3 regions of the Rhizobium sp. K102 genome follow, and region 3 is predicted to be linked to each of the others. Evidence: predicted binding sites of a transcription regulator. Region 3 holds the regulator's gene; each other region holds the start of a gene.
The links. The regulator LexA, encoded in region 3, represses DNA repair genes until DNA is damaged. The targets are predictions, from matches to a motif close to TGTTCNNNNTGTGTTCNG.
Positions count from the first base shown of each region.

Region 1: the regulator LexA is predicted to act here: its motif matches at 1,387-1,404, upstream of dnaE (DNA polymerase III subunit alpha).
Region 2: the regulator LexA is predicted to act here: its motif matches at 3,816-3,833, upstream of MHI61_RS19240 (glycosyl transferase).

Region 1 covers NZ_CP092436.1:1,894,774-1,902,129, reverse strand. Annotated here, with positions in the region: gene MHI61_RS15350 (ABC transporter ATP-binding protein) at 1-594, shown strand, start outside; gene MHI61_RS15345 (DUF5680 domain-containing protein) at 689-1,153, opposite strand; gene dnaE (DNA polymerase III subunit alpha) at 1,640-5,137, shown strand; gene MHI61_RS15335 (L,D-transpeptidase family protein) at 5,248-6,504, opposite strand; gene MHI61_RS15330 (DNA polymerase IV) at 6,700-7,356, opposite strand, start outside.
Region 2 covers NZ_CP092436.1:2,672,509-2,679,864, reverse strand. Annotated here, with positions in the region: gene MHI61_RS19270 (F0F1 ATP synthase subunit A) at 1-35, shown strand, start outside; gene MHI61_RS19265 (F0F1 ATP synthase subunit C) at 103-330, shown strand; gene MHI61_RS19260 (F0F1 ATP synthase subunit B) at 408-1,031, shown strand; gene MHI61_RS19255 (F0F1 ATP synthase subunit B) at 1,035-1,526, shown strand; gene MHI61_RS19250 (ribonuclease HII) at 1,736-2,425, opposite strand; gene MHI61_RS19245 (PA0069 family radical SAM protein) at 2,591-3,748, opposite strand; gene MHI61_RS19240 (glycosyl transferase) at 3,887-4,405, shown strand; gene MHI61_RS19235 (hypothetical protein) at 4,613-4,927, shown strand; gene moaB (molybdenum cofactor biosynthesis protein B) at 5,032-5,583, opposite strand; gene MHI61_RS19225 (4-(cytidine 5'-diphospho)-2-C-methyl-D-erythritol kinase) at 5,583-6,479, opposite strand; partial or broken gene MHI61_RS19220 (tetratricopeptide repeat protein) at 6,492-7,356, opposite strand, start outside.
Region 3 covers NZ_CP092436.1:1,583,059-1,590,414, reverse strand. Annotated here, with positions in the region: gene lpxB (lipid-A-disaccharide synthase) at 1-989, shown strand, start outside; gene gltA (citrate synthase) at 1,024-2,313, opposite strand; gene MHI61_RS13670 (ComEC/Rec2 family competence protein) at 2,604-5,036, shown strand; gene lexA (transcriptional repressor LexA) at 5,017-5,736, opposite strand; gene MHI61_RS13660 (VOC family protein) at 5,931-6,827, shown strand; gene kdsA (3-deoxy-8-phosphooctulonate synthase) at 6,824-7,356, shown strand, end outside.

The sequences.
Region 1 (7,356 bases), 310 kb from region 3:
TTCTCGCTGTCGAAAGGCGAGATCGTCGCTCTTGTCGCCCCCTCCGGCACCGGCAAGTCGACGCTGCTGCATGTCGCCGGTTTGCTCGAGCATCCCGACGGCGGCGAAGTCACCATCAACGGCCATGCCTGCGACGGGCTGAGCGACGAGAAGCGCACGGCGATCCGTCGCCGCGAGATCGGCTTCGTCTATCAGTTCCATCACCTCCTGCCGGAATTTTCCGCGCTCGAAAACATCATGATGCCGCAGCTGATCGCCGGCCTGTCCTGGAAGGAAGCCGGAGAGCGGGCCGGCCAGCTTCTCGACTATATGCGCATCGGCCATCGCGGCTCGCACCGCCCGGCCGAACTTTCAGGTGGCGAGCAGCAGCGCGTTGCGATCGCCCGCGCCGTCGCCAATGCGCCGACCCTGCTTCTGGCCGACGAGCCGACCGGTAATCTCGACCCGGAAACGGCAAGCTACGTCTTCGACGCGCTCGAGGCCTTGGTGCGCCAGTCCGGCCTCGCCGCCCTTATCGCCACGCACAACCACGAACTCGCCCGCCGCATGGATCGGCGCGTGACGATCTCCGACGGCAAGGTCGTCGATTTCTGATCGATGTCGCCCGGACGTGCGCAGCGGTTCCGGGATAAAGACGAAGAGATGACGCGTCTGGCGGCAGGTTCGAATCTACCCGCCTCCGGCTCCGTCATGGGATGATCAGTCCGCCGCGATAGTCGAGCGCGTAAGCCTTCCGTCCGTCGACCATGATGCATTCATGACCGCTGAACCGTTCACAGCCGCCTTCGCTGCGATCGACATAGCGCCCGAACGGATGGTCGAATTCCATTCCGCCGAGAAAGCGGCCCTGCCGGTACATGGCAGAAAGCGCCGCCTTGATCACTGTTCCCGCTGCGCTGGCATCGATGAGATCGGGCGCAATGACCCAGCCGAAATAATTCATCGCCCAGATCGGCTCGTCGGCAAACCACACCACCTCCTGTCCGGCGAAGTCGGTGCCGCCGAAATAGCTGTCGAGATAGCGCCAGTCGCCGCGCACGTAGCCGATATCGTGAGACCCCTGCCGGCAGGGCGGGCGCGGCACGCCGCCGCCGACATAGCTGGCAGCTTTGGCTTCGACGACGAATTCGTTCAGCATCGCTGTCTCGGGCATAGGGTCCTCCTCCTGATTCATCAGTTGGGATATAGCAGGATGCGCAGAACATAAACAGAACAAATACGGGGAGCCCTTGTCGTCCGCGGGATGTGTCCACGTTCCTTGCGGCACCGGGGCCGGCGAGGCCGCGGCTCGGCATCTCAAGCCCGTCGCCGAAGCTTTCACCGAACCGTTGCGTCGCCGGGGTGTTTTTCAAACGCAAGCAGGAAGGAAAAGATTCCTGTTGACATCGGAACATAGATCGAACAAATTGAAAACATAACGAGTAAAGGAGAGCCAGATGACTGACATGATCCGTGATATCGCAGCATTCACCTCCATCGCAATGTTCGTTGCCAGCTTCTCGCTCATCGTCATCGCGATCTAAAGTTTTCAGGGGACTGCATGGTCATCATGCGGTTCGAACGCGGGACTTCTTCTGGACATCATCGCCCTCCATGCCGACAATGCGTCTGATTCATTCGGTGATTGGGAAGGCATGTCATGGCGGATATAGTAAGGGCTTCGACGGGTGAGGCGATCGGCGACACGCCGGGCTTCATTCACCTGAGAATCCATTCCGCCTATTCGCTTCTCGAAGGCGCGCTGCCGCTGAAGAAGATTCTCTACAAGGCGGCCGGAGACAATCAGCCGGCCATCGCGATTACCGACACCAACAATCTGTTCGTCGCCCTCGAATTCTCGCAGAAGGCAATGGACGACGGGCTGCAGCCGATCATCGGCTGCCAGGTCTCGATCGACATGGAAGACGGGCTGGAGACCGAAAAACGCGGCGGCCAGCAGGCATTGGTCAAGCTGCCGTCGATCGTTCTTCTCGCGGCCACGGAGGCCGGTTACGAAAGGCTGGTCGACCTCATCAGCCGCGCCTATCTCGGTGGTGAAGGCAATCAGGCCGTCCATGTCCGAACCTCCTGGCTGGAGGAGGCGGGCACGGAAGGGCTGATCGCGTTGACCGGTGCCCTGACGGGGCCGGTCGATGGGGCGATCAGGGAGGGTCATCCCGCCCAGGCCGAAGCGCGGCTGCTCATGCTGAAGCGTCTCTTCGGCGACAGGCTCTATGTCGAACTGCAGCGGCATGGCACCTACGACAAGCGGCACGAGCAGAAGATCGTCGGGCTCGCCTATGCCCACGATCTGCCGCTGGTCGCGACCAACGAGGCCTTCTTTCCGACACGCGACGATTACGACGCCCATGATGCGCTGATGGCCGTCGCCCATAATGCCATCGTCTCCGACGACAGTCGCTTTCGCCTGACGCCGGATCACTACCTGAAGAGCCGCGCCGAAATGGCCAAGCTCTTTGCCGATTTGCCGGAAGCGCTGGAGAACACGATCGAGATCGCCAAGCGCTGCTCCTTCGTATTGAAGACGCGCAAACCGATCCTGCCGCGTTTCACGGGTGCGACCGACGACGCCGAGGAGGCCGAACGCGCCGAGGCGGGCGAATTGCGCCGCCAGGCGGTCGAAGGGCTGGACATGCGGCTTTCGACCCTCGGCATGTCGCCGGGTTATGAGGAAAAGGATTATCGCGAGCGGCTGGAATTCGAGCTCAGCGTCATCGAGCGCATGCGCTTTCCCGGCTACTTCCTGATCGTTGCCGACTTCATCAAATGGGCCAAGCAGCATGACATTCCGGTTGGGCCTGGCCGCGGTTCGGGCGCCGGTTCGCTGGTCGCCTACGCGCTGACGATCACCGACGTCGATCCCTTGCGGTTTTCGCTGCTGTTCGAACGCTTCCTCAATCCGGAGCGCGTGTCGATGCCGGACTTCGACATCGACTTCTGCCAGGACCGCCGCGAAGAGGTGATCCGATACGTCCAGGCCAAGTACGGCCGCGAACAGGTGGCCCAGATCATCACCTTCGGTTCGCTGCAGGCGCGCGCAGCACTCCGCGACGTCGGCCGCGTGCTGGAGATGCCCTACGGCCAGGTCGACAAGATCTGCAAACTGGTGCCGAACAATCCGGCCAATCCCACGCCGCTCTCCAAGGCGATCGAGGAGGAGCCGAAGCTGCAGGAGGAGGCGGCGAAGGAGCCGGTGGTCGCGCGCCTGCTCGATATCGCTCAGAAGATCGAGGGACTTTACCGCCATGCCTCGACCCATGCCGCCGGTATCGTCATCGGCGACCGCCCGCTATCCAAGCTCGTGCCGATGTATCGCGATCCGCGCTCCGACATGCCGGTCACCCAGTTCAACATGAAATGGGTGGAGCAGGCGGGCCTGGTCAAATTCGACTTCCTCGGCCTGAAGACGCTGACCGTCCTGAAGGTCGCCGTCGATTTCGTCGCCAAGCGCGGCATCAGTGTCGACCTTGCGGCCATTCCCCTGGACGACAAGAAGACCTATGAGATGCTGTCACGCGGCGAGACGGTCGGCGTGTTCCAGGTGGAAAGTGCCGGCATGCGCAAGGCGCTGATCGGCATGAGGCCGGACTGCATCGAGGACATCATTGCGCTGGTGGCGCTCTATCGTCCGGGTCCGATGGAGAACATCCCGACCTACAACGCCCGCAAGCACGGTGACGAAGAGCTGGAATCGATCCATCCGATGATCGACCACCTGCTCAAGGAAACCCAAGGGGTCATCGTCTATCAGGAACAGGTGATGCAGATCGCCCAGGTCCTGTCCGGTTATTCGCTCGGAGAAGCCGATCTTTTGCGCCGCGCCATGGGTAAGAAGATCAAGGCTGAGATGGACCAGCAGCGCGAACGCTTCGTCGATGGCGCCGTTAAGAACGGCGTATCGAAGCCGCAAGCCGACAATATCTTCGAACTGCTGGCGAAGTTCGCCAATTACGGCTTCAACAAGTCGCATGCCGCCGCCTACGCCATTGTCTCCTACCAGACGGCCTATATGAAGGCGCATTATCCGGTTGAATTCCTCGCCGCCTCGATGACGCTCGACATGTCCAACACGGAAAAGGTCAACGACTTCCGCCAGGACGCCAAGCGCCTCGGCATCGAGGTGATCGCCCCGTCGGTGCAGACTTCCTTCCGCCAGTTCGAAACCGGCGACAACCGCATCTATTATGCGCTCGCCGCTCTCAAGGGCGTTGGCGAATCCGCCGTCGACCATATCGTCGAGGTGCGCGGCGACAAGCCCTTTGCCGGCATCGAGGATTTCTGCCTGCGCATCGACCCGCGCCAGGTCAACCGCCGCGTGTTGGAAAGCCTGATCTTTGCCGGTGCCTTCGATTGTTTCGGTATGGATCGCGCCCAGCTTTCGGCCGGCCTCGACCGTATCCTTGGTTACGCCCAGCGCGCCCAGGAGAACAAGCTGAGCGGGCAGTCGGATATTTTCGGCAGCACGCTAACGTCCGGGCCTGAGAAGATCTCCCTGCCGCCGTTTTCGCCCTGGCTTGCCTCTGAGCGGCTGCTCAAGGAGTTCCAGGTGCTGGGCTTCTATCTCACCGCCCACCCGCTCGATTCCTACAACAACATCCTACAGAAGATGCGGGTACAGACCTTTGCCGAATTTTCCGCAGCGATCAAACAGGGCGCGTCCAATGCGCGCCTTGCCGGCACCGTCATCTCCAAGCAGGAGCGCAAGACCCGCACCGGCAACAAGATGGGCATCATCGTCTTTTCGGATTCGTCGGGCCAGTTCGAAGCCGTGCTGTTTTCGGAAATGCTGAACCAGTACCGCGACATGTTGGAGTCCGGAAAATCCTTCCTGCTGACCGCGACCGGCGAGGAACGGCCGGAGGGCATCGGTCTGCGCATCCAGACGATCCAGTCGCTGGAGGAGAAGTCGCTGCAGATGCAGAAGGCGCTGCGCGTCTATGTCCGCGATTCCGGACCGCTGAAAATGGTTGCCGGCCATTTGAACGCCAAGGGCGACGGCCTGGTTTCCTTCATCGTCATCAAGGAAGAGGGCAAGCGCGAGGTCGAAGTGGCGCTGCCGGAGAAATACCGCATCACACCGGAGATCGCCGCCGCCCTTCGCGCTGCCCCCGGCGTCGTCGACGTCGAGCTGGTGTGATCGTGACGCGGATCGCCCAGCGGCGAAGTGGATCGCCAGCGGCGAAGTGGATCGCCTTGGGTAATGCACCTTACCCAGGGTGATGCACCTCGGCCCCGGGGTGATGGCCGTCAGCCGCGGGTGATGGTAATGAAATTCGTGCCTTCGCCGGTCTCCCGGCCGAGGCCGGTATCGGAGATCGTCAGCGTCGAGCCGGGCGCGATCAGCGCGTCGATCTTGTGGCGGGTCTCGTCGGGGATGGAAATCCGGCTCAGCGAACGGGCGATCGGCTTGCCGGTGACGATCGAGCTTTCCTGATTGCTGATCCCGAGCCGCTTCATCGTTTCGCGCGTGAGATTGTTTTCGAGCGTGATGCCGAGCCAGTCCGCCGTGCCGGCCTTTTCATCCACCGCCTGCAGGGTGAAGAAATGCGTGCCGAGCGCCAGCCCCGGATCGGCGATCGTCACCGGCGCCTCGAAGACCGGCTTGAACGCCCTTCGCACCATGATGACGCCGTTCGCTGGCTCGCCCTTGCCGGCCGCGGCATAGACGGCTTTTAGCAGCCTGTCGGAGATCAGGCTCCTGTCGCCGGCAAATTCCGCCGGACGCAGCGTCTTGAAGGCCGCGATCGCCTCAACGGTCGCCGGGCCGAGTAAGCCGTCCGGATCGCCGGCCGAAAAACCGAGTTGGTTGAGGAGGGTCTGAATGTCGATCACCGTCTCGCGCAGCGTCCGCCGCGTGATGAGCATGCTGATCGGCTCGGTTGGCGGCTCGATTTCGAGCGTTGCCATGGGCGGCGCTATCGGCATCGGCATGGCCGCCGTGTCGTTCATCGCCACCTGCACCGGCTTTTGCGGGCTGTCGGGCATGGATGGCCGCAATTCGACATCCGAAAGCAGCGGCATCGCCGTCGGCGCATCGGGATGGAAAAGGGTCGGATGGTCGATCGGCTGCGGCGCCAGCTCGCCGTCGCTGATGATGACGGGAATGCCGGCCTCGGTCATCCCATAGAGCATTTTCGCAAAGGCCCCGGGCATGCGCACGCAGCCGTGCGAGGCCGGATAGCGCGGCACGGAATTCGATTCATGCAGCGCGATGCCAGACCAGGTCAGCCTTTGCATGAAGGGCATCGGGGCGGCCGAATAGAGATTGGATTCGTGGTATTTCCGCTTTTCGAGCACCGAGAAGATGCCGCTCGGCGTCGTGTGGCCGTCCTTGCCGGTCGAGACCTTCGAGGTCGCGACGACCTCGGTGCCGTCATAGACCGCAAGCGACTGCTTGTCCTTCGAAACGAAGATCTGCAGCGTGCGCACATCCGCGGCAAAAGCAGGGTGCACGAGTGCGGTGGCCGACAGCAAGCCGAGGCCGAAGACGAAACGCGAGACCATGATACCCAACCATACGCAATACTGGTCCGGCACATTATGGGACGAAGTTTAAGGAAGATTTTATAGGCTGAGCCAGTTGGCCGCCTCACGTGTGAGAGCATGTCTCGCAAAAGTGTGCGCGGTATTGCGGTAAAGACATGCGAGAAAATAAAGACCTAAAGCGTGAGAAGCGAATCTGAAAGATCGCGACACGCTTTAGTGATCGCGCTTGTTGCTGCCGAAGGTGTAGCCGGTCTCGACCGTGTTCTTGCCGAACTTGTCGCGCAGCTTGTCCATCGCCGCTTCGGCGGCCGCCCGCCGGCCCGATTGCCGGTCGATGAGATCGGGCGGATCGGCGCGGGCAGCATCGCCGAGGTCGGTGACGCCGATGCCGATCAGGCGGAATTTCGTGCCGTCCGTCTCCTTTTCGAGCAGCTCGAGCCCGATCCGGAAGATCCTGTCGGCCAGCTGGGTCGGGTCCTCGAGCTTACGGTTGCGGGTGCGCGTCTTGAAGTCGGCGCTCTTCATCTTCAGCACGACGGTGTGGCCGGCGATGTCGCCTTTCTTCAGACGCCAGGAGACCTTTTCGGAAAGATTGCGCAGGATCGGCACCAGGTCGTCGTAGCGCGAGATGTCGTCGAAGAAGGTCGTCTCGGCCGAGACGCTCTTGGCGGCATCGTTGAGATGCACTTCGCGGTCGTCGATGCCGCGCGACAGGCGGGCGAGCCGCTGGCCGATGCTGCCGTAGCGGCGCATCAGGTCGTTCTCTTCCATCTGCTGCAACTGGCTGATGGTGCGGATGCCATCCGCTTCCAGCGTCGCGGCAAGGGCCTTGCCGACACCCCAGATCGTGGTGACGGGCCGCGGCGCCAG
Region 2 (7,356 bases), 1.1 Mb from region 3:
ACCTCAACGACGCGATCCATCCGGGCGGGCACTAAGGATAACGACATCGACGTCAAAGGGCGTCAGTCATTCGCCGCAACAACCATTTCAAAGGAGTTCAACATGGAAGCGGAAGCAGCAAAGTTCATCGGTGCAGGTCTGGCTTGCTTTGGTATGGCCGGTACGGCTCTCGGCCTCGGCAACATCTTCGGCAACTACCTCTCCGGCGCTCTGCGCAATCCGTCTGCCGCTGACAGCCAGTTCGGCCGTCTGGTATTCGGCTTCGCCGTTACGGAAGCTCTGGGCATCTTCTCGCTGCTCGTCGCTCTCCTCCTCCTCTTCGCCGTCTGATATCGGCGGATAGATGGATCACGGCCTGCGACCGCAAGCCGTGATCCTTTGCATTTGCAGTCCACCTGGAGGTGAGCATGTTTTTTGTGACCCCGGCTTACGCTGAGGAAGCACCGGCGGCAGCGACCGGCACGGATGCGCATGGCGCTCCGGCCGCAGGCGAGGTCCATACCGAGACCGGCGTAGCCGAAGGCGAACACGCCCGTGGCCCGTTCCCGCCCTTCGATTCGACGACCTTCGCGTCCCAGCTGCTCTGGCTGGTGATTACGTTCGGCGTCTTCTACCTCCTTATGCAAAAGGTCATCGCGCCGCGCATCGGGGCCATTCTCGATCAGCGCCACACGCGCATCTCCCAGGACCTGGAAGAAGCAGGCCGCCTGAAGGCGGAAGCTGACGCTGCCGTCCAGACCTATGAAGGCGAACTGGCCGCTGCCCGCGCCAAGTCGAATGCGATCGGCTCCGCCGCTCGCGACGCTGCCAAGGCCAAGGCCGAAGAGGAACGCCGCGCGGTCGAGACGAGCCTGTCGGAAAAGATCAAGGCTGCCGAAGCCCGCATCGCCGACATCAAGGCGAAGGCTTTCGCCGATGTCGGCACCATTGCCGAAGAAACGGCGGCTGCCGTCGTCGAACAGCTGATTGGCGGCAATGCCGCCCAGGCTGATGTCGCCGCCGCCGTCGCGGCCGCCAAGAAGGAGGCTTGATCGATGGAATTTGCTTTTGACGCGACTTTCTTCGCCTTTGTCGGCCTCATTCTCTTCCTGGCGCTGGTTGTCTACTTGAAGGTTCCCGGCATGATGGCACGGTCGCTTGACGACCGCGCCGACCAGATCCGCAACGAGCTGGCCGAAGCCAAGCGCCTTCGCGAGGAGGCCCAGCACCTGCTCGCCGAATACCAGCGCAAGCGCAAGGAAGCGGAAGCCGAAGCGGCGCACATCGTTGCCGCCGCCGAGCGCGAAGCCGAGATGCTGACTGCCGAAGCGAAGAAGAAGACGGAAGAATTCGTCGCCAATCGCACGGCGCTCTCCGAGCAGAAGATCCTGCAGGCCGAGGCCGAAGCGATGAAGGCGGTTCGTTCCGCCGCCGTCGATCTGGCGATCGCGGCCGCCGAAACGGTGCTCGCCAAGAAGGCGGATGGCAAGGTCCAGTCCGAACTCTTCGGCAATGCCGTCGGCCAGGTCAAGACACGGCTCAACTGAGCGGTATCGAATGGAATGAAGAAAGGCCGGGCATGTCCCGGCCTTTTCTTGTTGATGAATACTCAATCTCGGGTCGAGGGCATGCCGCTCCCTCTCAATTCCCTCTTCTCCCCACCGGGGAGAAGAGGATATGCCGCGGCCTCTCTTTTCCTCGCGCGCCTCTTACAGTGCTCGTCCGGCTTCTCATTGCCCAGTTTTCTTTGCGTGACCTATTCCGGTATCAACTCGTCCGTCTCAGGCCCGTCCTCGCCCTTGCGCAACGGCCGAAAACTCATCCGGTGCAGGGAGCAGGGGCCATGCTTCTCGATGCCGGCGCGGTGCTGTGCCGTGCCGTAGCCGGCATGCGCGGCAAAGCCGTAATCTGGAAAGACATTGTGGGCGCGCGCCATCATCCGGTCGCGCGTCACCTTGGCGACGATCGAGGCGGCGGCGATCGAGACCGAGCGGGCGTCGCCCTTGACCACGGCCTGGCCGGGGCATTCGAGGCCGGGCGGCACGTCGAGCCCGTCCGTCAGAACGTAGCTTGCCGGAACGGCAAGGCTGCAGATGGCGCGGCGCATGGCGTCGAGGCTTGCCTTGCGGATATCCGTCTCGTCGATGCGCGTCGAGCTGGATGAGGCGATCGAGACGGTCGCGGTCGCGAGAATCTGCACGAACAGTTCCTCGCGCCGCTGCGCCGAAAGTTGCTTGGAATCGTTGAGGCCCTCGGGGATGCGCTTCGGGTCGAGGATAACGGCGGCGGCGACGACCGGCCCGGCGAGCGGCCCGCGGCCGGCCTCGTCGGCGCCGGCGACCGGCCAGTGGCCGGCCTTGCGGGCTTTGAGTTCCAGGCGGAAATCCGGCACGAGCGGAGCCGTGTCGAAAAGCAGGGGAGAATCGGGTGGCGTGCGAGGTTTCATGCGGCTGAACCTCGCACGCCAACCCGATTTCCCGCAAGTCCCCGGATCAGGGCGGCGGCCGGGGACGGTCCGGCGGATGGTGGCGGTGAAGGCCATCCGCGGGAATTGCGCTCGGGCTCGAAAACAGGGCGGTTTCTCGATGGGCCGATGCGCAAATTCTATAAATCAGAGCAGCGACAGCTGGACGCCGCTGCCATCAGGCGGCACGAACAGATCGTCGCGCAGCGGCAGACCCCGCCGCGTCAGGCCGAAACGCCTCGCCGCCATTTCGAAGCGCCGGGCGATCTGCCACGCATAGGGACCGGCGCCCTTCATGCGCTTGCCGAATTCAGCATCGTAATCCTTGCCGCCGCGCATCGAGCGCACCAGCGACATCACATGCCGGTAGCGATCGGGATAATGCTGCAACAGCCAGTCGCGGAAGAGCGGGCTGACCTCGAGCGGCAGCCGCAGGATGACATAGCTCGCCTCGACGGCGCCGGCTGCCTTGGCCGATTCGAGGATGCGCTCCAGCTCGTGATCGTTCAGCGCCGGGATCAGCGGCGCGGCCATCACTGCCGTTTGGATTCCTGCTTCCGACAGTGTGTGAATGGTCTCCAGCCGACGCGGCGGCGTGGCGGCGCGCGGCTCCATCGTCCGGGCAAGCTTGCGGTCGAGCGTGGTCACGGAGATGCCGACGCGCACCAGGTTCTTCGCCGCCATCTCCTGCAGAATGTCGAGATCCCGCAAGATCATCGCCGACTTGGTGACGATCGAGACCGGATGGTTCGCCTTGTTCAAAACCTCGAGAATGCCGCGCATGATGCGCCATTCCTTCTCGACCGGCTGATAGGGGTCGGTATTGGTGCCGATTGCGATCGCCCGCACCTTGTAACCCGGCTTGGCGAGCTCCCGCTCCAGCAGCTTAGCCGCATCCGGCTTGGCGAACAGTTTCGTCTCGAAATCGAGCCCCGCCGAAAGCCCCATATAGGCGTGTGTCGGCCGGGCGAAACAATAAATGCAGCCATGCTCGCAGCCGCGATAGGGATTGATCGAGCGGTCGAAGGCGACGTCGGGCGATTCGTTGCGGGTGATGGCCGTGCGCGGCTTTTCGATCTGCACCTCGGTCTTGAACGGCGGCAGCTCTTCCAGCGTCTGCCAGCCGTCGTCGAAGGTCTCCCGCTGCAGCGCCTCGAACCTGCCGGTCGGGTTCAGTCCGGCCCCGCGCCCGCGCCGACGGTCGACCTCGACCCTCAGCCCGGAGGAGACGATCATCGCATCGGCAATATCTGCCGTATTGGCAGGCGCGAATGCGGCCTGCCCTGCCAGGGACTGCTCTCTCATCGGATTCTCCCGCAGCGGGAAGCCATCGCTCCGCTCGTTTTGATGATTAAATTCCTATCGGCAAATAGAGAACAATGCAAGAACAAAATGCGGAAAACGCCGCTGGCAAAAATTTGTGCGGCGCATTATGACTAGGCAATGTTGACGGTTGTTCTCGAATGTCAGGATCAGGAATCTGAGCTGGCCCAGACCTTATCGGTCTTGGTGGCAGGCGCGGTGGAGGGGCTCGTCGGCGATGTGGTCGTGCTCGATCACGGCTCGCGCGACGGCAGCTCGCGGGTCGCCGACGCGGCCGGCTGCCGGTTTCATTCGCAGTGGGATATCAAGGACATCGTCGCTTCCGCCCGCGGCGACTGGCTGCTTTTCGTCGAGCCGGGTGCACGCCCGCAGGTGGGCTGGATCGACGAGATTGCCGAATATATCGCGCTCAACAAGGCGCCGGCGCGCTTCACCGCTTCGCGCGGCTACCGGCGCCCATTTTTCGAGCGCATCGGCCGCGCCGCGCCGCCGCTGGAGCTTGGTCTGCTGATGCCGAAGAGCCAGGCGCTGGCCGCCGCCAGGAGCGGCATGCGGCTTGCCGAATTCGCCAAGGGCCAGAAGCCGCGTAAACTAACAAGTGAATTGATTCCTTCCTGGGTGGCGCGCGCGGCGCGGTAAGCATTTTCACTCCCCCGCACCGAAGCAGCATCACAACCCTTCCCACATCGCGCAAAAAATGGCGCCCAATCAGATTTCGCGCTATAATTCGCCCATGGCGCCGCCGAAGCCGCGCTTCGCAACGGGTGGCCATGAATGCCGGTGGACGGCAGAACAGGTCGGCGAAAATCTCCTCTTCTGCCGGGTTCCGGCGAAAGGAGGTGCGTCATGATCCGCCATACGCTTTACGGCCTTGTGGCAGTCATATTGGCGACGTTGATGATCGCGCATCCGCATTCGGCAGCATCGCAGGCGATGCTCAGTTGCGCAGGCCGATCCGACGTCGTCAAATTCCTGGACAAGAATTTTGCTGAGAAGCTGACGGCGGTCGGGCTGGTCAATCAGAACGCCGTGCTGGAGGTCTACACCGCCGAAAGCGGCACCTGGACGCTCGTCGTCACGGATGTTCACGGCATCAGCTGCATCCTGCTATCGGGTGACAGCTGGGAAACGATGCCGTCTCTGCCGGGCCTTGCCACCTAATGCATGTCGCCCGGAACTGTACAGCGGTTCAGCGACAACGATTATGCCTAAAAATAACGGGCTAAAGCGCGCCGCGATCGTTCGGATTGGCTTCTCGCGAAATTCTATTTCTGTGCGCCGCGTTTCAGATGCTCGTCGAGACGCGGCATGATCTCGACGAAGTTGCACGGCGTGCTGCGGTAGTCGAGCTGCCCCTTCAGAATGCCGTCCCAGGCATCCCGGCAGGCGCCGGGCGAGCCCGGCAGGGCGAAGATGAAGGTGGCATTGGCGACACCTGCCGTGGCGCGCGACTGGATCGTCGCCGTGCCGATCTTCTCGTAGGAGATGCGGTGAAAGACGGCGGAAAAGCCGTCCATGCGCTTTTCGAACAAGGGCTCCAGCGCTTCCGGCGTCACATCACGGCCGGTAAAGCCGGTGCCGCCAGACGTGATGACGACATCGATGTCGTCCCGCTCGGTCCAGGCCTTGACCTGCGCGGCGATTTTGTCGCGATCGTCAGGCACGATCGCCCGCTCGACCAGCCGGTGACCCGCTTCGGTGATCCGCGCCGCCAGCGTATCGCCGGATTTGTCGGTTTCCGGCGTGCGGGTATCCGAGACGGTGAGGACAGAGATGCCGACGGCGATAAACGGCCGCTTTTCGTCCAGACCTGCCATTACATGCCTCCCGAAACCGTTTCCGTCGCCCGGACATACCAGTCGGGCCGCTCGCCGTGAAGAGCTGACGCCGCCTCGTGCGCCGCCGCCATGCTCGTAAAAATGCCGAAGCAGGTGGCGCCGGAGCCGGACATGCGGGTGATGAGCGCGCCTTGGGCCTGCAGCATCTGCGAGATCATTGCAATCTCCGGCACCAGTTCGCGCGCCGGCGCCTCCAGATCGTTGCGGGCCGAGCCGATCGCCGTCAGCCAGCCGGAAGTCCCGGACAGACCGGGAGCAAGGTTGAGGGCCGGATTGTTCTTTGCCGGCAGCCGGCGGAAGACTTCGGGCGTCGACACGCCCTTCAGCGGATTGGCGAGCACCATGGCGAACGCCGGCAGCTCAGGCACGGCTTCGATCCTTTCGCCGATGCCGCGGGCAATCAGCGGCCGGCTTTCAAGGCACATCGGCACATCGGCGCCGAGCTTCAGCGCGAGGCTGGCAAGCGTCTCCACCGGCAAGTCCATGCCCCAGAGCCGCATCAGTCCGCGCAGCGTCGCGGCCGCATCGGCTGAGCCGCCGCCGATGCCGGAGGCGATCGGCAGGTTCTTTTGCAGGTGGATATGCACAGGGAAGGTGAGGGCACCGAGCGTCTCGCGCAGGAGATCGCGAGCCCGCAGCACCAGGTTGGTGCCGCCGTCGCCGGCAAGTGTCTCGCCGAAAGGGCCCGACAGCGTGAAAGCGTCGGCCTGTGCAGGCAGAAAGCCCAGCCGGTCGCCGCAATCGGCGAAGGTCACCAGCATGTCGAGCAGATGGTAGCCATCCGCCCGCTGGCCGGTCACATGCAAAGCGAGATTGATCTTCGCGCGCGCCTTTTCGGTGACGCCGAAAGCCTCGGCCAGGCCTTCTTCAGGCATGCTTGCCGCCCGTCAGGATTTCTTGTCGACCGGCGGCGGGGTGACGGGCGCCGGATCCGGCTGCTTCTTGTCGGCCGCCTTGGCATCGTCGCTGGCAGGAGGCAGGCCGTTGGCGACCTTGTCCTTGATCTTCGGAATTTCGGCGGCTTCCGGCTCGGAGGCGAGCGCCCGGTTCCACTGATAGACGGCCTCGAGCTTGCGGCCGACGCGCCAGTAGGCGTCGCCCAGATGGTCGTTGATCGTCGCGTCGCCGGCCTTGATCTGTGCGGCCCGCTCCAGCTCGTCGACGGCGTCGTCGAAGCGGTTAAGGCGGAAATAGGCCCAGCCGAGCGAATCGATGATGTAGCCGTCGTCAGGGCGAAGCTCGACGGCCTTCTTGATCATGCCGAGGCCTTCGTCGAGGTTCCGGTTCATGTCGATCCAGGAATAGCCGAGATAGTTCAGCACCTGCGGCTGGTCGGGATTAAGCTCCAGGGCCTTGCGGAAGTTCGGTTCGGCCTGGTCCCACTTCTTCAGCCGCTCATAGGCAATGCCGCGCTGGAAGAAGACGCTCCAGTTGGCGCGGCCGGCAATGGGGCCGATCGCTTCGACCGCCTTGTCGTAATTGGCGGCCATCGCCTCATAGTCCTTGGCGTCGGAGAGCACGCTGCCATAGGCGAGGTAGCTGCGGATGTCCTTCGGGTCGGAGGCAATCAGCGCCTGCAGGTGCTTGCGCGCCTCTTCCACCTTGCCCCCCTGGGCAAGGGCAAGGCCGAGCTGCAGCTCGGAGATGCGGCGCATCGGCGAATTTTCCGGCACCTTCTTGTAGAGCGCGATGGCGCGGTCCATCTGGTTCTGCTTCTCGGCGATGCCGCCGAGCAGCACCAGCGTATCGGCG
Region 3 (7,356 bases):
CGATCATGGGAATCACCCAGGTGCTGAGCCGGCTGCCGAAGCTGTTTGGCCTGATCCGCCGGACAACGGCTGAAATCATCGCCGCAAGGCCTGACATCCTGCTCATCATCGACAGCCCGGATTTCACCCATCGCGTGGCAAAGCGCGTCCGCACGGCGCTGCCGGATTTGCCTGTCGTCGATTATGTCTGCCCGAGCGTCTGGGCCTGGAAGGAATATCGCGCCAACCGCATGCTTGCCTATGTCGATCACGTGCTCGCTGTCCTGCCTTTCGAACCGGCGACGATGCAGCGCCTCAACGGCCCGGCAACGACCTATGTGGGGCATCGCCTGACCGCCGACCCTGCGCTCCTGGAGACCCGACGCCTGCGCGCGGGAAGACGGCCCGGCAACGGCACAATCCTGCTTCTGCCCGGCTCACGCTCCTCGGAAATCCAGAAGCTTCTGCCGCATTTCGAGGTGGCGGCGAGCGAACTTGTCGCCCGCAACGGGCCGATGCGCTTTATCCTGCCGACGATGCGACACAAGGAAGGGCTTGTGCGCGAATTGACGGCGAAATGGGCGATAACGCCGGAGATCGTAGTCGGCGCGGAAGCAAAGTGGAAGGCTTTCGTCGAAGCCGACGCTGCCATGGCGGCATCCGGAACCGTTATTCTCGAGCTGGCGCTCGCCGACGTTCCCGTCGTCTCCGCCTATAAGGTCGACTGGATCATGCGGCTGCTGACATCGGGTATCAAGACCTGGACAGGGGCGCTGCCAAACCTGATTGCCGATTACGCGGTTGTGCCGGAATATCTGAACGATATCGTTCGTGGGGCAAGTCTCGCACGCTGGATGGAAAGGCTGTCGGCCGACACCTACCAGTTGAGGGCGATGAAGGAAGGCTATGAGCTGATCTGGCAGCGCATGCAGACCGAAAAGCCGCCGGGCGAATATGCTGCCGAAATCCTTCTCGAGGTGCTGAAAAAGAAAAAACCCGGTCGTTTCTGACCGGGTTTTCGTTTGAGCCGATTGGTCCGCGCGATCAGCGCTTCGAAACCGGGATGTAGTCGCGCTTAGGTTCGCCGACATAGAGCTGGCGCGGACGGCCGATGCGCTGTTCCGGATCCTCGATCATCTCATTCCACTGCGCGATCCAGCCGACGGTGCGGGCGAGCGCGAAGAGCACGGTGAACATGGTCGTGGGGAAGCCCAGCGCCTTCAGCGTGATGCCGGAATAGAAGTCGATGTTCGGATAGAGCTTCTTCTCGATGAAATATTCGTCGGTGAGCGCGATGCGCTCGAGCTCCATCGCCACTTCGAGCAGCGGATCGTCCTTGATGCCAAGTTCGCCGAGCACTTCATGCGTCGTCTTCTGCATGATCTTGGCACGCGGATCGTAGTTCTTGTAGACGCGGTGGCCGAAGCCCATCAGGCGGAACGGATCGTTCTTGTCCTTGGCGCGGGCGATATATTCCGGAATGTGATCGACAGTGCCGATCTCGTTCAGCATGTTGAGTGCTGCTTCGTTGGCGCCGCCATGCGCGGGGCCCCACAGGCAGGCGATGCCGGCCGCGATGCAGGCGAAGGGGTTAGCGCCCGACGAACCGGCGAGACGGACGGTCGAGGTCGAGGCGTTCTGCTCGTGATCGGCATGCAGGATGAAGATGCGGTCCATGGCGCGGGCAAGCACCGGGTTGACCACATATTCCTCGCACGGAACGGCAAAGCACATGCGCAGGAAGTTCGACGCATAGTCGAGGTCGTTTTTCGGGTAAACGAAGGGTTGGCCGATATGGTACTTATAAGCCATGGCGGCCAGCGTCGGCATCTTGGCGATCATCCGCAGGCTGGCGACCATGCGCTGGTGCGGATCGGTGATGTCGGTCGAGTCGTGATAGAAGGCAGAAAGCGCGCCGACGCAGCCGCACATGACGGCCATCGGATGCGCATCGCGGCGGAAGCCGGTGAAGAAGCGGCTCATCTGCTCATGCACCATGGTGTGATGCGTGACGCGATAGTCGAAGTCCTTCTTCTGCGCTGCCGTCGGCAGTTCGCCGTAAAGCAGGAGGTAGCAGACCTCGAGGAAGTCCCCATGTTCGGCGAGCTGCTCGATCGGGTAGCCGCGGTGCAGCAGAACGCCCTCATCGCCATCGATGTAGGTGATTTTGGATTCACAGGATGCGGTCGAGGTGAAACCCGGATCGTACGTGAAGGAGGCGGTGTTCTTGTAGAGAGCACCGATATCGATGACGCTCGGGCCGATCGTGCCGCTTTTGACGGCGAGGTCGACTGATTTATCACCGATTTTTATTGTTGCGCTTTGATCCGTCATGCTGATCCTCCGAAATGTCGGTGGCGCCACAAAAGCGCCATAGGGGTTAAGCGTCCTTTGCGATAGCTATATGATCGCGAGGCTAATGCCAAGTTACCGTGACGCCATTTTGTGCATTGCGGCATCACCTTTTAGGCACTGCAGCGATGAGCAGCACGCATAGCGGAAGCCGATGATTCGACTGATCTTTTCGCGCTCGCAATTTTCGACCGTATTTCAATCGATTATTCTTGCCGGATGAGCTCGGAGGTTGCATTCTGGACCCAGGGTAAGGTCATATCGGGCGGCGCATGCAGGAATTGACGACAGTCGAATTGCGGCCGCAAGCAGGCGTCGGCCTTGCCGATCCCGTCGCGTTTCCGGCTCCTGCCGTGGGATCGCGGCCGGTAACAACGCAGTCTGCGATGCCATTGCACCACCGGCTAACGACCGCGGTCGCACAATTGCTGCGCGCTGGCGGCCGTTTGCTCAGCGAGGAGGCCGATCACGGCCGCCTGCTCCTGTTCTCGCCGGTCTTCCTCGGCGCCGGCGCGGCATTCTGGTTTCTTGCTGCAACGGATTTTCCGCTCCTTCCATCGTTGCTCTGCCTGTCGGTGCTGATGTTTGCGGTGCTCGTCGCCGGCCGCAGCCGGCCGGTCTTGTGGGCAACGCTTATGGCGCTTGCCCTCGTGGTATGCGGCATGCTCTGCGCGCAGCTCGAAAGCTGGCGGGCCTCGACCGTCATCCTCGATTCATCAGTGACGACGACGGTGACCGGCCGCGTCGAGCGGCGCGAAGGCGACGATCGCGGGCGGTGGCGCTATGTTCTTGCCGTCACCGGCACCGAGGCGCCACAGGTGAAACGGCCGCCGAGGCGCATAACCGTGATCGCCCGCGGCGCCGATGCGCCCTTCGAGATCGGTGACGTCATCACCGGCCGAGCACGGTTGACGCCGCCGGCGGGGCCGGCGCTTCCCGCGCTCAACGACTTTTCCTTCGGTGCCTATTTCGATGGCATCGGGGCCAACGGCTTCTTCTACGGTGCGCCTGAGAAAGTCGACTCGCAGGCCGGCCCGCAGCCTGCGAGATCGACGTCCGAAGCTCTGCTCGAATGGCTTTACCAGTTGCGCAGCGGCATCGGCGATCGCATACGCTCGATTCTGCCCGGCGACACGGGCGCTTTTGCCGCTGCTCTGGTGACCGACGAGCGGCGCGCCATCTCGAAGGAAACGACGGAGGCGCTGCGCCAGTCCGGCCTTGCTCATATCGTGGCGATCTCGGGCCTTAACATGGCGTTGTCAGCCGGCATCTTCTTCGTCGGTTTTCGAATGCTGCTCAGCCTCGTTCCCGGTGTCGCTCAAGCCTATCCGACAAAGAAGATCGCTGCTGCCGGCGCACTCGTCGCCGTCACAGCCTACTTCCTGATCTCAGGATTCGGGGTTTCGGCCGAACGCGCCTTCATTATGATGGCGATCATGCTGATTGCCGTCTTCTTCGACCGGCCGTCGATCAGCCTACGCAATGTCGTTCTCTCGGCGCTCATCATCATCGCCATTTCACCCTCCGAAGTCTTGGGTCCGAGCTTCCAGATGTCCTTTGCCGCGACTTTGGCACTGGTATCGGGCTATCAGCTGTGGAAGGACCGGCGCGTCCGGGAGAACGCGTTGCTGAAGCTGCCGGTGCTGCGGCCGGTCGTGGCGGTCGCCGGTTTCTTCGGCGGCGTCTTCCTGACCTCGCTGATCGGCGGATTTTCCACGGCGCTGTTTGCGGTCGAGCATTTTCATCGCCTGACCGCTTATGGCCTGCCGGCAAACCTTGCGACAATGCCGATCATCTCCTTCATCGTCATGCCGGCCGGACTGCTGGCGATGTTGCTCATGCCGTTCGGTCTGGACGCTCCGCTCTGGAAGGTGGTCGGCTTCGGCCTCGATCTGGTGATTGCGGTCGCCAAGACGGTGTCCGGCTGGGGCGGCGATATCGACCTCGGCCGCTTGCCCGCCTGGTATTTCGCGGTCGCCGTGGCAGGCTTTCTGCTGCTGACGCTGCTCCGCACCCGGTTGCGCCATGCCGGCACATCGATCCTCGCCGTCTCGACGCTCATCGTGCTCACTCTGCCGGGGTCCCGGCCACCGGATCTGGTAATATCCGAGGATGGTGGTCTGGTCGCGCTTGTCGCGACGGCGGCACTGGCTTCCAACCGCGAAAATCCGCCGGATTTCATCTTCGGCCAGTGGCAGAGAGCGCTGGTCCTGCCGGCGCACTACCCGCCGAAGATTCTGGATGGCCCTGCCATCCCGCCACCGGGTGAGGACCGCCGCGTCAGGCTGTCCCGCGACCAGCAGAATGACGCGAGGACGGCAATGGTGGCCGCTGCAGCCGGCGGTGAGGTAAATCGATTTTCCTGCGTCAAGAAGGCCTGGTGCATAGCCAGGCTCGGCAATGGCCATGTCGTCGCCGTCATCGACAATGCCGCCTATCTCGGCCCGGCCTGCGACGCCGGCGAGATTGTCGTGACCGCGGTGCGCCTGCGTTTCGACCGCTGCCGCTCGGGTGCGACGCTATTCACCGGCGAGACGCTGCGCAGGACCGGTTCCGTCGAACTGCGTTTTGCGCAGACGGGATTCGAGGTCGCAACCGCATTCGATGTTTTGTCGCGTCCATGGATGCGCCATCGCGCCTATGATTGGCGCAAAGACAGTTTTACCGAATCCGGCCCGTCCGCTGTCAGTGATAACGGCGAATGAGGCCGACCAGCTTGCCCTGCACCTTGACCCGGTCAGGCCCGAAAATACGGGTCTCGTAAGCCGGGTTGGCGGCTTCGAGGGCGATCGAGGCACCTTTGCGGCGAAAGCGCTTGAGCGTCGCTTCCTCGTCGTCCACCAGCGCAACGACGATATCGCCGGGACTTGCGGTGCTGCCGTTGCGGATAATCACCGTGTCGCCGTCGAAGATTCCGGCGTCGATCATCGAATCGCCCTTGACCTCCAGCGCATAATGCTCGCCCGAGCCGAGCATATCCGCGGGAACGACGATGTCGTGCGTGTTGTTCTGGATCGCCGAGATCGGAACGCCGGCGGCGATCCGGCCCATGACTGGCACGGACACAGTGTTGCCGTTGTCGGCGATCGGCTTTGCGGGGGCGGGGGCGGCGACCGGCTGGGGCTTGCCGAGGCTGCCTTCAATAACGCTCGGTGAAAAACCGCGGCGCGGCTGAAGACTGGGGCTATAGGCCTCCGGCAGCTTGATCACTTCCAGGGCCCGGGCCCGGTTCGGTAGGCGGCGAATGAAACCACGTTCCTCCAGCGCCGTGATCAGGCGATGAATGCCGGATTTCGAGGCGAGATCCAGGGCATCCTTCATCTCGTCGAAAGAGGGCGGAACGCCGGATTCCTTCATGCGCTCATGAATGAAAAGGAGAAGCTCCTGTTGTTTGCGCGTGAGCATCGACGTCAGACCCCGTGATTGAAACAAATCCAGAACGGACACTATATGTTCCATATGTGTTCCGCAAGTAGCTAAATTTCCGTAAAACTTCGCACCAACTCGTCGAGATTTTTATTTTCATTCGCCGGATTGGCGCACATGTCTTGCATTGGGGTGGTGCTGTCGCACATCTCTGGCGTGTCAGGAGGGATATCATGATCGCACATTCCGCCAAACCGCACCCGCTGGATCATGTCGTACTGCCCGTCGTCAATATCGACCTGGCGCGCGAAAGGCTCGGCAAGCTCGGCTTTACCGTCGCCGCCGATGCGCGCCATCCGTTCGGAACGGAAAATGCCTGCGTTTTTTTCGCCGACAAGACCTATATCGAGCCGCTCGGCGTGGCGAGTGTCGAGGAGAGCGAGACAGCGGCCCGCCAGGGCAATGTCTTCATCGCCCGCAATCGCGCCTTCCGCTTCCGCTGCGGCGAGGAGGGACTTTCGGCGTTGGCCTTTCTCACCGAGGATGCCGGCCTCGATCATCGGCGATTCGTGGGCAACGGCGCGAGTGGCGGCGAGATGTTGCAGTTCAGCCGGCCGATGCGGATGCCGGACGGTTCGGAAAGCGTCGGCAGCTTCAAACTGGCCTTTTCAGGAGATCTGCGCGCGCCCGACTTCTTTCTCTTCACCTGTCAGCGCATCAATTCGTTCCCGGCCGGTCGTGCCGCCCTGGAGACGCATGCCAATGGCGTGACCGGCATTGCCGAGATCGCGCTTTGTTCGCCGGAGCCGGCTGCGTTTGCCGCCTTCGTTGGTCTTGCGGTCGGGCAGACGGTGGTGGAGAAAACCGGTTTCGGCATGAAGATCGCGGCATCCAATGCCAAGATCAGCCTGATGACGCCGGAAGGGCTGGAGGCCTATTTCGAGCTTGTCGTTTCCGCCGCCGATCGTGGCCTGCGCGGTCAGGCAATCCTCTTCACCGTCACCGATCTTGCCGTGACAGAAGCGCATTTGGCTGCTAACGGAGTGACATACACACGCAAGAACAATCGCATTCTGGTGAAGCCCACGCCCGGGCAGGGCGCGCTTTTTGCCTTCGAGGAACCACGATGAGCACTGATACCAATTCCGAAGTCAAGATCGGCGAGGGCGCAGGCCAGGTCACCTTTTCCAACACCGGCCGCCTGTCGCTGATTGCCGGCCCCTGCCAGATGGAAAGCCGCGACCACGCCTTCATGATGGCCGGCACGCTGAAGGAGCTCTGCGCAAAGCTCGGCATCGGCCTCGTCTACAAGAGCTCTTTCGACAAGGCGAACCGCACGTCGCTTTCGGCCGAGCGCGGCATTGGCCTTGAAAAGGGCATGGAGGTCTTCGCCGACCTGAAGAAGGAGTTCGGCTTTCCGGTCTTGACCGACGTCCACACCGCCGAACAATGCGCCGAGGTGGTGGAGGTGATCGACGTTCTGCAGATCCCCGCCTTCCTCTGCCGTCAGACCGATCTTCTGATCGCCGCCGCTCGGACCGGCCGCGTCGTCAACGTCAAGAAAGGCCAGTTCCTCGCCCCCTGGGATATGAAGAACGTCCTGAAGAAGCTCAATGCCAGCGGCAATCCGAACGTGCTGCTGTGCGAGCGCGGCGCTTC